2 regions of the Paraglaciecola sp. L1A13 genome follow, and region 2 is predicted to be linked to the other one. Evidence: predicted binding sites of a transcription regulator. Region 2 holds the regulator's gene; the other holds the start of a gene.
The links. The regulator NrdR, encoded in region 2, represses ribonucleotide reductase genes. The targets are predictions, from matches to a motif close to AAACACNANATNTNGTGTTT.
Positions count from the first base shown of each region.

Region 1 (6,905 bases), 1.4 Mb from region 2:
GTGTTTGCATAACCACTAAACCATCTTGGATAGTCGTGGTAGCTGCCACATTCACATCGACGTATTTTTGCGCTTCATCGACAGCACTTTTCGACCACGAACCACTTACAACATAATCAGCACTGTCATGTTCACTTGATAAGTTAAGAGGAACAGCAGAAAACTGACCACGGCCACCACCATGGGTAAACAACACTTTATAGTTGTCTGGAATAGCCAGTAAGTCGCGTAAATCTTGCTCTGCGGTTTCGGCCAGCGCAATAAATTCTTTACTACGGTGACTCATTTCCATCACTGAACAACCTTGGTTCTGCCAGTTAATGAATTCGCTTTGAGCTTGCTGCATAACAGCTTCGGGTAACATTGCCGGTCCGGCGCAAAAATTATAAACCTTGGTCATTATCTTTTCCGATACAAAAAGAGCGGCTAAGCCGCTCGTTTTAAAAAACTATAGGTAGATGAAGTAAACACGTAGCTTACTTCATCATCTACTGGCTTTACTCTTCGTTTTGAGGATCTTCATCCGTGGTATTATCCACATCTGTAGCTTCGATTTCGATTGCTTCGTCACCTTCGACTAACGCCTCTAAATCTTCTTCTAACTCTTCAATTTCATCGATGCGCTGAAGGCCTACAACGTGCTCGTCTTCGCCAGTGCGTATTAAACGTACGCCTTGGGTGTTACGACCTACAGTAGATACTTCACTAACACGGGTGCGTACTAATGTGCCCTGATCACTTATAAGCATAATTTCATCGCTTTCATTGACCTGAACTGCACCAACAACCTTACCGTTACGCTCAGAAACCTTGATTGATACCACACCTTGGGTAGCACGGCTCTTCGCTGGGTAATCTTCAACTGGGGTACGTTTTCCGAAACCGTTTTCGGTAGCGGTTAATATCGCGCCATCACCTTGAGGTACAATCAACGACACGACTTTCTGGTCATCTTTCAAACGAATACCACGAACACCAGTTGCCGTACGACCCATAGGTCGAAGCGCTAATATTTCTTCGCCTGTTTCTGGATCAAGCTTCACAGCGCCAGTTTCTGAATCTCGTGCTTTTTCATTAAAGCGTACCACTTTACCCGCATCAGAGAACAACATGATATCGCTGCTACCGTCAGTGATATCTACACCAATTAGTTCATCTCCATCATTCAAGTTAACAGCAATAATACCGTTAGCGCGTGGACGTGAATATTGGCTTAAACGCTGTTTTCTTCACTGTACCGTTTGCTGTCGCCATTAACACGTATTTGCCTTCTTCAAACTCTTTGATCGGCAAAATGGCGGTAAATACGTTCGTTTGCTTCCAACGGCAATATATTCACAATTGGACGACCACGGGCATTTCGACTTGCCAATGGCAACTGATAGACCTTCAACCAATATAAACGGCCACGGGTTGAGAAGCACAGAATATGATCATGCGTGTTAGCAACTAATAATTTTTCGATGAAATCTTCTTCTTTCATCTTAGTCGCTGATTTACCTTTACCACCACGGCGCTGAGACTCGTAATCGTTTAGTTTCTGGTATTTAACGTAACCTTCACGTGAAAGTGTAACAACCACTTCTTCACGCTCGATAAGATCTTCGATATCGATATCATGAGATGCAGCGGTAATTTCAGTTCGACGAGCATCGCCAAATTCATCACGTATTTTCTCAAGCTCTTCTCTAATAACTTCCATCAAACGTTCAGCGCTACCTAATATATGTAGTAACTCTGCAATGACGTTTAATAACTCTTTGTATTCAGAAAGAATTTTTTCGTGCTCGAGGCCCGTTAATTTATTCAATCGAAGATCAAGGATCGCTTGAGCTTGCTGCTCAGTTAAGAAATACAAACCATCACGTATACCGTATTCAGGCTCTAACCAATCTGGACGAGCTGCGTCATTACCTGCACGCTCAAGCATGTCGGCTACATCACCTAACTGCCAGCCTTGAGCCGTCAAAGCAACTTTTGCTTCTGAAGGACTTTTCGAGGCTTTAATAAGGGCAATTATAGGATCTATGTTAACGAGAGCAATCGCCAGACCTTCAAGAATGTGTGCGCGCTCACGGGCTTTTTTCAGTTCGAAAACGGTTCGGCGTGTTACGACTTCACGGCGGTGCAGTACGAATGCTTGCAAAATTTCTAGCAAGTTGAAAATTTTCGGCTGGGTTTTATCCAGTGCCACCATGTTAATCCCAAACACAGTTTGCATTTGTGTTTGTGAATACAGGTGGTTCAGCAGTACTTCACCAGATTCATTGCGCTTAACTTCGACAACGATACGCATACCGTCTTTATCAGACTCGTCACGCAGGGCAGAGATACCTTCAATTTTTTTCTCTTTTACCAGCTCAGCAATCTTTTCGATCAATCGCGCTTTGTTAACCTGATAAGGAATTTCATGAACAATGATAGTTTCTTTACCATTGTCTTCACGCTCTACTTCAGCACGCGCGCGCATGTAGATTTTGCCACGACCTGTACGGTAGGCTTCTTCAATTCCCTTACGACCACTAATAAAAGCAGCGGTTGGGAAATCAGGGCCTGGGATATACTCCATCAACTCTTCGATTGTAAGCTCAGGCTTATCGATTAATGCGATACAGCCGTTCACTACTTCGGTTAAGTTGTGCGGAGGAATATTCGTCGCCATACCAACGGCAATACCAGAAGAGCCATTGATAAGTAGATTGGGTACCTTAGTCGGTAATACCTCAGGAATGAATTCAGTACCGTCATAGTTAGGTACAAAGTTAACAGTTTCTTTTTCTAGATCCGCTAATAACTCATGGGAGATTTTTGCCATGCGGATTTCGGTGTAACGCATTGCCGCCGCTGAATCTCCATCAACCGAACCGAAATTACCTTGACCATCAACCAACATATAGCGCAAAGAAAACGGCTGGGCCATACGTACGATCGTATCGTATACCGCCGAGTCTCCATGTGGGTGATATTTACCTATAACATCACCGACCACACGAGCCGATTTTTTATAAGGTTTATTAAAATCATTTTTCAGCTCGTTCATAGCGAACAAAACCCGGCGATGCACGGGCTTTAAGCCATCTCTTACATCAGGCAGCGCTCTGCCTACAATTACACTCATAGCATAATCGAGATAAGAGGTTTTAAGTTCTTCCTCAATATTAATAGGAAGAATTTCTCCGGCGTTTTCAGTCATATACAGCCTTGTCCCTAGTCATTATTATTAGAAATAGAATTAGACATAAAATTTACAATCCGCGTCAGTGCATTTGAGCTAGGCCTCAAAATAACAGTCAACGATTAACTCTGGAATTTCGTACTATCGAGCCTTGGGATTCTATCACTGACCGTAAAAAATAAATAGATAGGATCCGGTCATATAGTAGCCAAAGACGCTAAAAAACCGCATATATTGCGCTAGCCAGCTTTAATACATGGTGGCTATAATAGCGAAACTCGAATTTTTGGACCCCAATATGAACTCAGTGCAAAACGTTGACCATCAAGAAATACAAAAATTTGCCGATTTGGCATCTCGTTGGTGGGACCTAGAAGGAGAATTTAAACCGTTACATACCATTAATCCTTTAAGAACGGACTATATTGTGCAGCGCACCCAAGGGCTTGACGCTAAAAAAGTCATAGATGTGGGTTGTGGTGGCGGTATTCTAGCTGAAAGCATGGCCAGGGCCGGTGCTGATGTAACAGGCATTGATATGGGTGAAGCCCCACTTGAGGTTGCGCGTTTGCATGCCTTAGATTCTGAATTGTCTATCGACTATCAGCAGTCTACAGCAGAAGAGTACGCTGAAAAGTTTGGTGGAGAATTTGACGTTGTCACGTGTATGGAAATGCTTGAACATGTGCCCGATCCCTCCTCCGTCGTCGAGGCATGTAGTCGATTAGTTAAACCTGGAGGAATGGTCTTTTTTTCAACCTTAAATCGTAATATCAAATCTTATTTAATGGCGATTGTCGGCGCTGAACATATTTTAAAGCTCGTGCCTAAGCATACCCATCATCATGACAAGTTCATTAAACCGTCAGAGTTATTGAATTGGATAGATACGACGCCACTTTTGACCAAACATATGACTGGACTGCATTTAAGCCCAGTGACACAACAGTTTTATTTGTCCGATAAAAATGTGGACGTGAATTATATTGTGCATTGTCAGCATACGGGCAACGCATAAGATGCTGGGAAAACCCCAAGGTATTTTATTCGATTTAGACGGCACCTTATTAGATACCGCCCGGGATTTAGGTAACGCATTAAATTGGGTATTGCGTTATCACAATCAACCAACCTGCGAGTACGAAGTATATCGCAATATTGCGTCAGACGGCTCGCAAGGTTTGTTAGAGATTGGATTCGGTAGCCGTTTGCTTGATTATGACATAGACACCCTAAAAGCCCAATTTCTGGCGCGCTATGAACAGCAGATATGCGTAGATACGGTGTCATTCGAAGGCGTAGTAACGCTAATAAATGGCCTTGATAAGGCTAATATTCCTTGGGGGATCGTCACTAACAAACCACAATGGTTGACGGAACTGTTATTGCCCAACTTTGCCGAATTTGATGCCTGTAAAGTCGTGATTAGCGGCGACACATTGGCTAAACGAAAACCCCATCCGTTGCCCCTTACTCACGCTGCCGAGATTATCGATGTAGCCCCTCAAGATATATGGTATATCGGTGACGCTAAACGTGACATTGATGCGGCTAAAGCGGCAAATATGACCAGCGTAGTGGCTAACTACGGCTATATCGGTCCTGAACACCAATCACATCGCTGGAATGCCGATCTGTATATAGATCATCCACAAATACTCCTCCAACACTTATAGCGCCAAACACGATATGTAGTGGTTTTGCAAACACAACAACACTATATATCGTGAAATTATAACAAATGACTTTTTCGATTAAAAAAGTTTAATAAAAAAATATATCTAAAAATGATCTTGCATTCCCTATACCCGCAAAGCGAATAGTGTTGTTAGGTGAGTCTCCACTAACATAAATTTCTTGTGCTTTTAAGCGGCTACAAAAGCACCAGATGTGGGGTTGCAAAGGCGTCAAAACCTCACTATCTTGTGTTTCTTGGCAAGGCGGTGAGAATAAATAAAGAATCTTAACTTTCCCTTTTCGTCAAGCACAATTTCCACAGAATTGATGAACCTTATCCTTTCTATTATTTTGTAAAAACTATTATCAAAACGGCGTATAAATGAATAACAATCTCTTCGTTACTAAGCGGACTGGCGAGCGCGAAAGCATTGACCTTGAAAAAATCCACAAAGTCATTACTTGGGCTGCTAACGGTCTAAATAATGTGTCTGTCTCTCAAGTGGAAATTAAGGCGCACATCCAGTTCTATGACGGTATCAAGACGGCGGATATTCATGAGACATTAATCCGTTCAGCAGCAGACCTCATCTCTACAGAGGCGCCAGATTATCAATATCTGGCAGCACGCTTAGCCATATTTCATCTGCGTAAAAAAGCTTACGATCAATTTGAGCCCCCTGCTCTTTTCAGCCATGTTTCGAACATGGTTGAAACGCAAAAATACGACAAACATTTATTAAGCGACTACAGCGAAGCAGAGTTCAATGAAATGGACGATTATATCGATCATTGGCGCGATATGGATTTCAGTTACGCTGCGGTAAAACAGCTTGAAGGGAAATATCTGGTTCAAAACCGTGTTACTGGCGAAATATACGAAAGTGCACAGTTTCTTTATATATTAGTAGCAGCCTGCTTGTTTGCAGATTATCCAAAAGACACGCGTATGGATTACATCAAGCGTTTCTATGATGCTACGTCGAAATTCAAAATATCGTTACCCACACCTATAATGGCGGGCGTACGTACCCCGACCAGACAGTTCAGTTCATGTGTATTAATTGAAGCGGGCGATAGCCTAGATTCAATCAATGCAACGGCCAGTGCCATCGTTAAGTATGTGAGTCAGCGTGCTGGAATAGGAGTGAATGCCGGACGTATTCGTGCGCTTGGTAGCCCGATTCGTGGTGGAGAAGCATTCCATACGGGTTGTATACCCTTTTATAAATATTTCCAAACGGCTGTTAAAAGTTGTTCGCAAGGCGGAGTACGCGGTGGTGCAGCTACGTTGTTCTTCCCGCTTTGGCATATGGAAGTCGAATCGTTACTGGTATTGAAAAATAACCGTGGGGTAGAAGAAAACCGTGTTCGTCACTTAGATTATGGTGTGCAGTTCAATAAGTTGATGTACCAACGTTTGATTAAAGATCAGCACATTAGTTTGTTCAGCCCATCTGATGTACCGGGACTATACGACGCATTCTTTGCTGATCAACCTAAATTTGAAGAACTTTACGTTAAATATGAACAAGACGAGAGTATCCGCAAAACACAAATTAAAGCCGTAGAATTATTTAGTCTGTTTATGCAAGAACGCGCGAGCACAGGCCGTATTTACTTACAGAACGTTGATCACTGTAATACTCACAGCCCATTTGATCCTAAAGTAGCGCCTATCCGTCAAAGCAATCTATGCCTTGAAATTGCCCTGCCGACGAAACCGTTAGAACATGTTAACGACGAGAACGGCGAAATTGCCCTTTGTACCTTGTCCGCCTTTAATTTAGGGGCAATTGAGAGCCTTGACGACTTTGCAGAAATGGCTGATTTAGCGGTCCGCGCATTAGATAACTTACTCGATTATCAAGATTACCCAGTGCCTGCTGCTTATAACGCCACTATGGGTCGTCGTACTCTTGGTATTGGTGTTATTAACTTTGCTTATTATCTCGCCAAAAATAATGTCAAATATTCCGATGGCAGTGCAAATGCACTTATTCATCGTACGTTTGAGGCAATGCAATATTACTTGATGCGCGCATCATGTAAT
Region 1 is NZ_CP047024.1:2,855,709-2,862,613, forward strand. It holds gene serC (3-phosphoserine/phosphohydroxythreonine transaminase) at 1-400, opposite strand, end outside; partial or broken gene gyrA (DNA topoisomerase (ATP-hydrolyzing) subunit A) at 498-3,193, opposite strand; gene ubiG (bifunctional 2-polyprenyl-6-hydroxyphenol methylase/3-demethylubiquinol 3-O-methyltransferase UbiG) at 3,474-4,193, shown strand; gene GQR89_RS11955 (HAD family hydrolase) at 4,195-4,851, shown strand; gene nrdA (class 1a ribonucleoside-diphosphate reductase subunit alpha) at 5,235-6,905, shown strand, end outside.
Region 1: nrdA (class 1a ribonucleoside-diphosphate reductase subunit alpha) is a predicted target of NrdR. The motif match lies at 5,055-5,074, and genes of this name have one in related genera.

Region 2 (6,905 bases):
CTGATATCTGATTTTTGTTGACCTGATTCAGCGGCTTTGTCACCGAGCATCAAGCGCTCAAGGTAACGCGCAACCACGTCCACTTCTAAATTGATTTTGGTGCCTTTTTTGTAACCACCAATAATGGTTTCTTGCAGACTGTGAGGAATAAGCGTGATCAAGAATTTAGCGCCCTCTACAGCGTTAACGGTCAAGCTCACACCATCAACGGTTATTGAGCCTTTCTCTGCTAAATAACGAGCTAACTCAGTAGGCGCTTGAACCCAAATTTCGACGTAACGACCAACAGGGTTGATAGATTGTACTTCGCCCACCCCATCAACGTGACCGCTGACGATATGCCCGCCAAAACGAGATGTCGGTAACATGGCTTTTTCCAAATTGACTTTACTGCCGGCTTTATAGCTGGCAAAGCCGCTGCGCTTAATGGTCTCATGCGATACATCCGCACTAAACCCACTGGGGCTCATATCTACCACCGTTAAACAAACACCGTTGTTGGCAATACTGTCGCCTAACGCCACATCAGACATATCCAGTTTATTCACCCGAATACTGAGGCGAATATCATCGCCGGTTGGCGTTAAGGATTCAATGTGCCCAACATCTTCTATTATTCCGGTAAACATATTGTCTTTTCACTTTTCTTAAATGTGCTACTTAACGTAAACATACCGAGCATTCGCGCTAAACGCGGTCTCATCGATACGGGTGCAAAATTATTTGAAGTACGCCGTCAGCTTTAGATCAGGCCCCACTTGACGAACATCTTGCCATTCTAATGCAAAAGCTTGCTGCATTTGGGTTAATTCGTCCACCGCAAATAAATCACGGCCTTTATCCCCTAATAATTTGGGCGCTTGATACAAAATCAATTCATCGATTAATTTATTCTGCAATAACGCCCCTGCGAGCTTGGCACCGGCCTCTACCCAAACATGGTTGAAACCAAGCTGGCCAAGGTGTTGCATCACATTATGTAAGTCGAGCTGAGCCCCATTTGATAGCGCCTGATATTGCTCCACATGAGCAGGAAATACACCGCTATTTGGCTGGCTATTTATAATCACAATGGGAGACGATAAGCTAAATAAATGTAAATCAGGGTGCAGTTGATTGCGCCCGTCCAGCAAAATGCGGGTGGGCTGGCGAAGTTCGTCTGCTGAAATGTCCTTGCTGGCATAACCCAACTCGCTATGACGTACATTTAACGAAGGATTATCCGCTAACACTGTGCCCGAGCCTGAAAGAATAGCGCAGCTCTTAGCGCGATGTCGCTGCACGTCTTGGCGCGCCAACGGACCCGTTATCCATTGGCTTAGGCCATTATTAAGGGCGGTTTTTCCGTCCAGGCTGGATGCCAATTTAACGGTAATGTAGGGTTGCCCTGTTTGCATGCGCTTAATAAAGCCCCGGTTAAGCGCCTTGGCAGCGCTTTCAAGCAAACCACTGCTAACATCAACACCAGCGTCGCATAACGTTTTAAGGCCACTGCCTGCCACCAATGGATTCGGGTCGACCATGGCCGCAATAACACGTTTAATGCCGGCTTTTAATAATGCTTGGGAACATGGACCTGTGCGGCCGTGATGATTACAAGGCTCTAACGTAACATACGCTGTAGCACCTTGTGCCTTGTCGCCCGCTTGGGCAAGCGCATGAATTTCAGCATGCGGGGTACCGGCTTTTTTATGCCAACCTTGGCCAATAATGTCACCTTCAGGACGGGTGATAACACAACCCACATTAGGATTTGGAGACGTCGTATATTGGCCTTTTTCAGCCAAGCGTATGGCCAAAGCCATCATTTTTGCGTCATGGGCAGAGAACTGATTCACGCTAAAACCTTTTAAATTCAATTCACTAAAAGTGAATACTCACGTAACGAGTTAGTCACCTAATCGCGCTATTTCTTCGCCAAACTCGCGGATATCTTCAAATGAACGATACACAGAGGCAAAGCGCACGTAAGCGACTTTATCTAACTCTTTCAGTGCGTCCATAATCAAGTTACCGAGATACTCGCTGGTAATTTCACGCTCGCCCGTGGCACGCATAGATGACTTAAGTCGACTAATGCATTGCTCCACTTGCTCGGTGCTAACCGGACGTTTTTCAAGGGCACGTTGAAGGCCAGCCCGCAGCTTGTCTTCGTTGAACGGTTCACGCGAACCATCACGCTTGACCACACGAGGCATCACCAACTCAGCCATTTCAAAGGTCGTAAAACGCTCTTTACACATAGTACATTCACGACGTCGACGCACTTGATGCCCGTCGGCGACTAAGCGAGAGTCGATCACCTTGGTTTCTTGGACAGAACAGAAGGGACAAAACATAACAATTATTCTTCAACCAAGTAAAAGGAAGCCCATAGTATGCCGACCCAACAATTAAAAAGCCACTTTAGAGGGCACACACTTTATTCAGCTAATTCATTTAAGTGGCACAAAAATCGCTATGTTATTTACCAAAGCGATAAATAGTGTCAATTTAAAGGCGATATCAGGTGAAAAAGTCTAGGTTAATCATAATTGGGGGAGGCGTTTTATTACTATCAGCCTGCGCCATTCCCTCATTTGACGATAGCGCAGATACACCAACTCAAGTAAATAGCGCCCAGTACAGCACGCATCACTATGTTGCGTTACTGGCTAAACAGCTATTTTTCACCGCCAAGCCGATCTATATGGAAAAGTCTGTGGCAGTAGGCACATTTTTGCCAACCGAAAGCATGGATGGCAAAAATGTGCCTTCGACAAACGAGTTAGGCCAACAAATTCAAGAAAGTTTTGTCACCCTCGCCACCCAAGCAGGGCTTAACGTAGTTGAATTCAAAACAGCAACGGCTATTAAAATTCAACATAACCAAGATCTTATGTTGTCTCGGCAAATAAACGAAATAAACGCAAACGTACAGACCGATTACTATTTAACAGGCACCTATTCTTTACAACAAAAAAACATCGCCATTAATGCCCGTTTAATCGAGGCAAGTAGTCAAAAAGTCATTGCCGCAGCGACCGAAGTCTTCCCAAGCAACGCTATGTGGGAACAAGAAAAAATCATGTTAAAAAATAACGGCCTCTACCGAAATGCATATTAGGAGCAAACCATGAAACCTTTATTATTAGTTGCAATTTGCACTGGCTTCCTTGGTGGTTGCTCCTCAATGTCGGCGATTATGCCGTTCTCAGATGATAGCAACGCTAACGAAGAGCCTCACAGCGAGCAATTGGTAATATCTGAAACACAAGCAGAGCAACTTTCATCATCGGCCATCAGCACCAGTGCAGAATTTAATGGCGAAGTACAGCAAAGGCTGCTCACAAACCAACCCGCAGCCGTTAAGCATAAATTGCTAGAAATGGCGAAAAAGCCTCATGGCAGCGCCAAAGACATCAACTATTATGTACGTGGGTTAATACAAGACTTAGCAGGCAACCTGCAATACGTGAACAACACCACGCCTGTCGCGGTAACAAGTTTTGTGATGCTAGACAGCGATTACACCAAAACGAATTTAATTGGCACCCAGATGGCAGAAAGCATTATGCACGAAGTGCACAAATTAGGTATTCCTGTGATTGATTTTAAAACCACAGATTATGTTCGTGTGACGCCCGATGGGGATTTCATCTTTAGTAAGGACTACGAAGAATTAAACGGCGACTCACCTATTCGTTACGTGGTTGGCGGCACCTTGGTCAAATACAACGATGGCTATTTAATCAACGCCAGAATGGTTGGTATTGATTCAAAAGCCGTGGTCGGCTCAGCGCAAAGCTTTATTCCTAACAATGTAGTCAGTGCCATGATAACGAATGAAAAAAGCATGCAAGAAGTCGAGGCGGATAAGGTCACGGCTAAAAAGACCATTGTTCAGGGCTGATGAAAGCCTTTAAACGTTTTATTTAGCGTAGTGCTAAACCATTAGTTAATGCGCAATAGCTACTCCAAGTAACATATCGACACCTGCTCCCTGTCAAAGCGCTTAACTTTACTTTCGACAGGGACATAGCGCTTAACAACATTATCATTAAATACATCGGTATGGCTTGAAGCGACACTAACCCCGTCTTTTAAACTCAACGTGTTACCAACAACCTCAACCACTATAGTTTTACCGCGTATTTCTTGAACACTGCCAAATTCATCGCTGCTGGTACTGCAGACCAAATCACCTAGTTCAATATTCAAATTCTTCGCAGCTTGCCAATCTTGTTCTGCTTGATTATCAAAACGAGGCTCTGGTTTTAACGAGGCTACGCTGGTCTCCGCACTCCGCCAAGTGTCACTTTCGTTAGTTGGTTCATCGCTCCAATTATCCTGCTCTTTCACTTGGGCATCGCTCCAATTATCCTGCTCTTTCACTTGGGCATCGCTCCAATTATCCTGCTCTTTCATTTGGGCATCGCTCCAAAATTCAGTTTCTACCGCTGGCGTATTTAGCCACTCACCGTTTTCAATAAGAGCACTGCTCTCTTCACTAACCTCAACGGAATGCATTAGATGTGAATATAGCTTTTGAGGATCTGAAATAAACGACACGTAAGCCTGCTCAGAAAAAGCACTTTTAAGATATGTTATGAAAGACTGTATATCACCCGATTCTGTGCGCTGAAAAATCAACCAATCGATGTAGTGTTGAAAATATCGTTCATCTATTGCTTTTACTTGTTGTATTTCTTTATCTAGTGAAAAAACCTCACCGTAAAATTTAAACAATTCAAACTCTTGCTGTTTAAAGTACCGGGTTAGTAAGGTGTTACTTTCTGTATTTTCCAGCAGGTACTCAGTAAGTTGTAAACACTGTGGTGTGCATATATATTTTTCTTCGAATTGCGGGTGCAACAAGTTTATCTGGTAGGGAGTTTCCTGCTTAGCTAAGCGAATGTTAGTTAACACAAATCGCCTTCTTTGGTCTTCTTGCTCAATGGTTAACTCACCCACGATACGAATAGGCACCTGACTAGACAAATAGCTTTTACCTGCATACCGACTTAACTCTTGCCACTTGCTGAAGGTTAAAGCATGGCTTCTACCTGCCTTCTGCAAATTGGACTGGCAAGCGCTCAGTAATAGAATCGATACCACTACAGCAAGACTAATCAACCTCATTAAAAATAATACCTTGCTCAGTCGTGACGGTAAACGTGGTATCAAAAGCCTTATTGGCGGTTAACGTCAAGGTTCCGCCCAGCAATATCGTTATTACGCCGGTAGTACCGCTCGAAATGGTTTGTTTTTGATCTGCAATAATTGGGATGTCGGGTTCACCATGAACCCGGAAAATGCCACTCGGCGTATACAAAATGCCGTCACCATTAGCAGTATGACTAGTAATTTGAACTTCTACATCAGCATTGAAATTCGCCACAATAAGATATTTCCCTGGCTCTCCATATCTGACACCAGAAAACGGACAAAGGCTCCCACCATTGTCCGTTAAAATTTTCGAGTCATAATCTAAGCTACATGAGCCAGTAAATCCCATTAACTCACCAAACTCTAACTGCTGCACCGTATTAAGGTAAGGTAAATCTTCAGCATGAAGACTAAACGTAACGATCAATAATGCGCTCAGAAAAACACCTTTAACATATCGAATCATCTTATAATTTCACTCCTGAATCAGACCAAGCTGAAACATCTGAATAAGCAGAGCGACGGCTAACCCAGCCTTTGATTTGATTGGCTTGCAACACACTAATTGCATCCTGCTCAGTATCAAAGGTTTGGCTGATCAAGCAGTGCCAATTTAAACCAGACTCAGCGATATACTTATTCCCTTGAAACAGCGGTATACCACTCGGCAAAAGCTTGCTGCCAGTATCTTGTATCGGCTTTTTACTCGCATGAAACTGTATTACCCAACCTTGCTCTTTCGAATCGCCCTCCGCATTATCATCCACTCTCACCTTATGTTCTCTCACAATTTTATTAAGGTCACTCGGTAGCGCAACGAAAGATGCCGCTTGCTGTTGGGGGGAATCAATATCTTTCAGCTTAGCCACGTCCTTTCGGCTAACTTCTTTAATCATGTAATCATTAGAGTGTAACTCTTTACGCTTGGCGAAGCTGGTTGCTTGCTGTTTTGAATCGAACTTCCCAACAAACACTTTGTAAATAGTTTGCCATTTTCTTTGTTTACTTTTTACTACGCTTAAAGGCACAAATAACATTGTTTCATAACGATCGGCCATGTTTACTGCCCCATCTCTTTGCATAAATGCGCCTAACTGCAAGCTATAAACAGGTCCCGTAATTTTGTCAGGGGTTTCCGACGGCGAGTCAATTTCCCTTGCACTCTTCTGAGTAGATTCACCATCAATTGGAGCCGGTTGTACGGTGCTTTGTGTGGTTTCTTCAGGCTCAGGAACTCCTGTTGTTACATCAGACAACCGGTCATTATTTTGCTCGATTACTTCAGTTTGTGTTTCTGCTCCGATTTTTAGTACCTTAGGGGCAGCTAAACTATGAACTGCGGTAATTTTTTTGCCTGTCGGTAATGAAAAATAGTTTCTACGGACGTCTTCGTTTTCATCCCATACCATTACCTCAACATCGTCTTCAGCTAAAGAGAAAGGGATAATTCTTTCATCCTCTAAATCGTCACTGTTGACCTGCTGTCGAACATATATAGGTGGCAACTCAGTAAAACCACCGATATTGGGAGTGTTGATTTTGTAACCTATCACATCGGAGGTTAATGCTTTTTCATGTAGGTGAACTTGATTTACAACGATTGAATAAGCGTTTGGTTTCATGTTAATAAACTCAAAATAACCATCAATGTCAGTCAATTGGGTTTGCACCACATCACCTTTATCTTCTACTAAGTCAACCCGAATTTGTGAAACCGGCACATCTCCATTTTCGGCCTGACGATATATAAAACCAAC
Region 2 is NZ_CP047024.1:1,419,715-1,426,619, reverse strand. It holds gene GQR89_RS05885 (riboflavin synthase) at 1-629, opposite strand, end outside; gene ribD (bifunctional diaminohydroxyphosphoribosylaminopyrimidine deaminase/5-amino-6-(5-phosphoribosylamino)uracil reductase RibD) at 720-1,838, opposite strand; gene nrdR (transcriptional regulator NrdR) at 1,890-2,339, opposite strand; gene GQR89_RS05870 (FlgO family outer membrane protein) at 2,510-3,106, shown strand; gene GQR89_RS05865 (FlgO family outer membrane protein) at 3,116-3,892, shown strand; gene GQR89_RS05860 (hypothetical protein) at 3,952-5,121, opposite strand; gene GQR89_RS05855 (hypothetical protein) at 5,108-5,614, opposite strand; gene GQR89_RS05850 (SPOR domain-containing protein) at 5,616-6,905, opposite strand, start outside.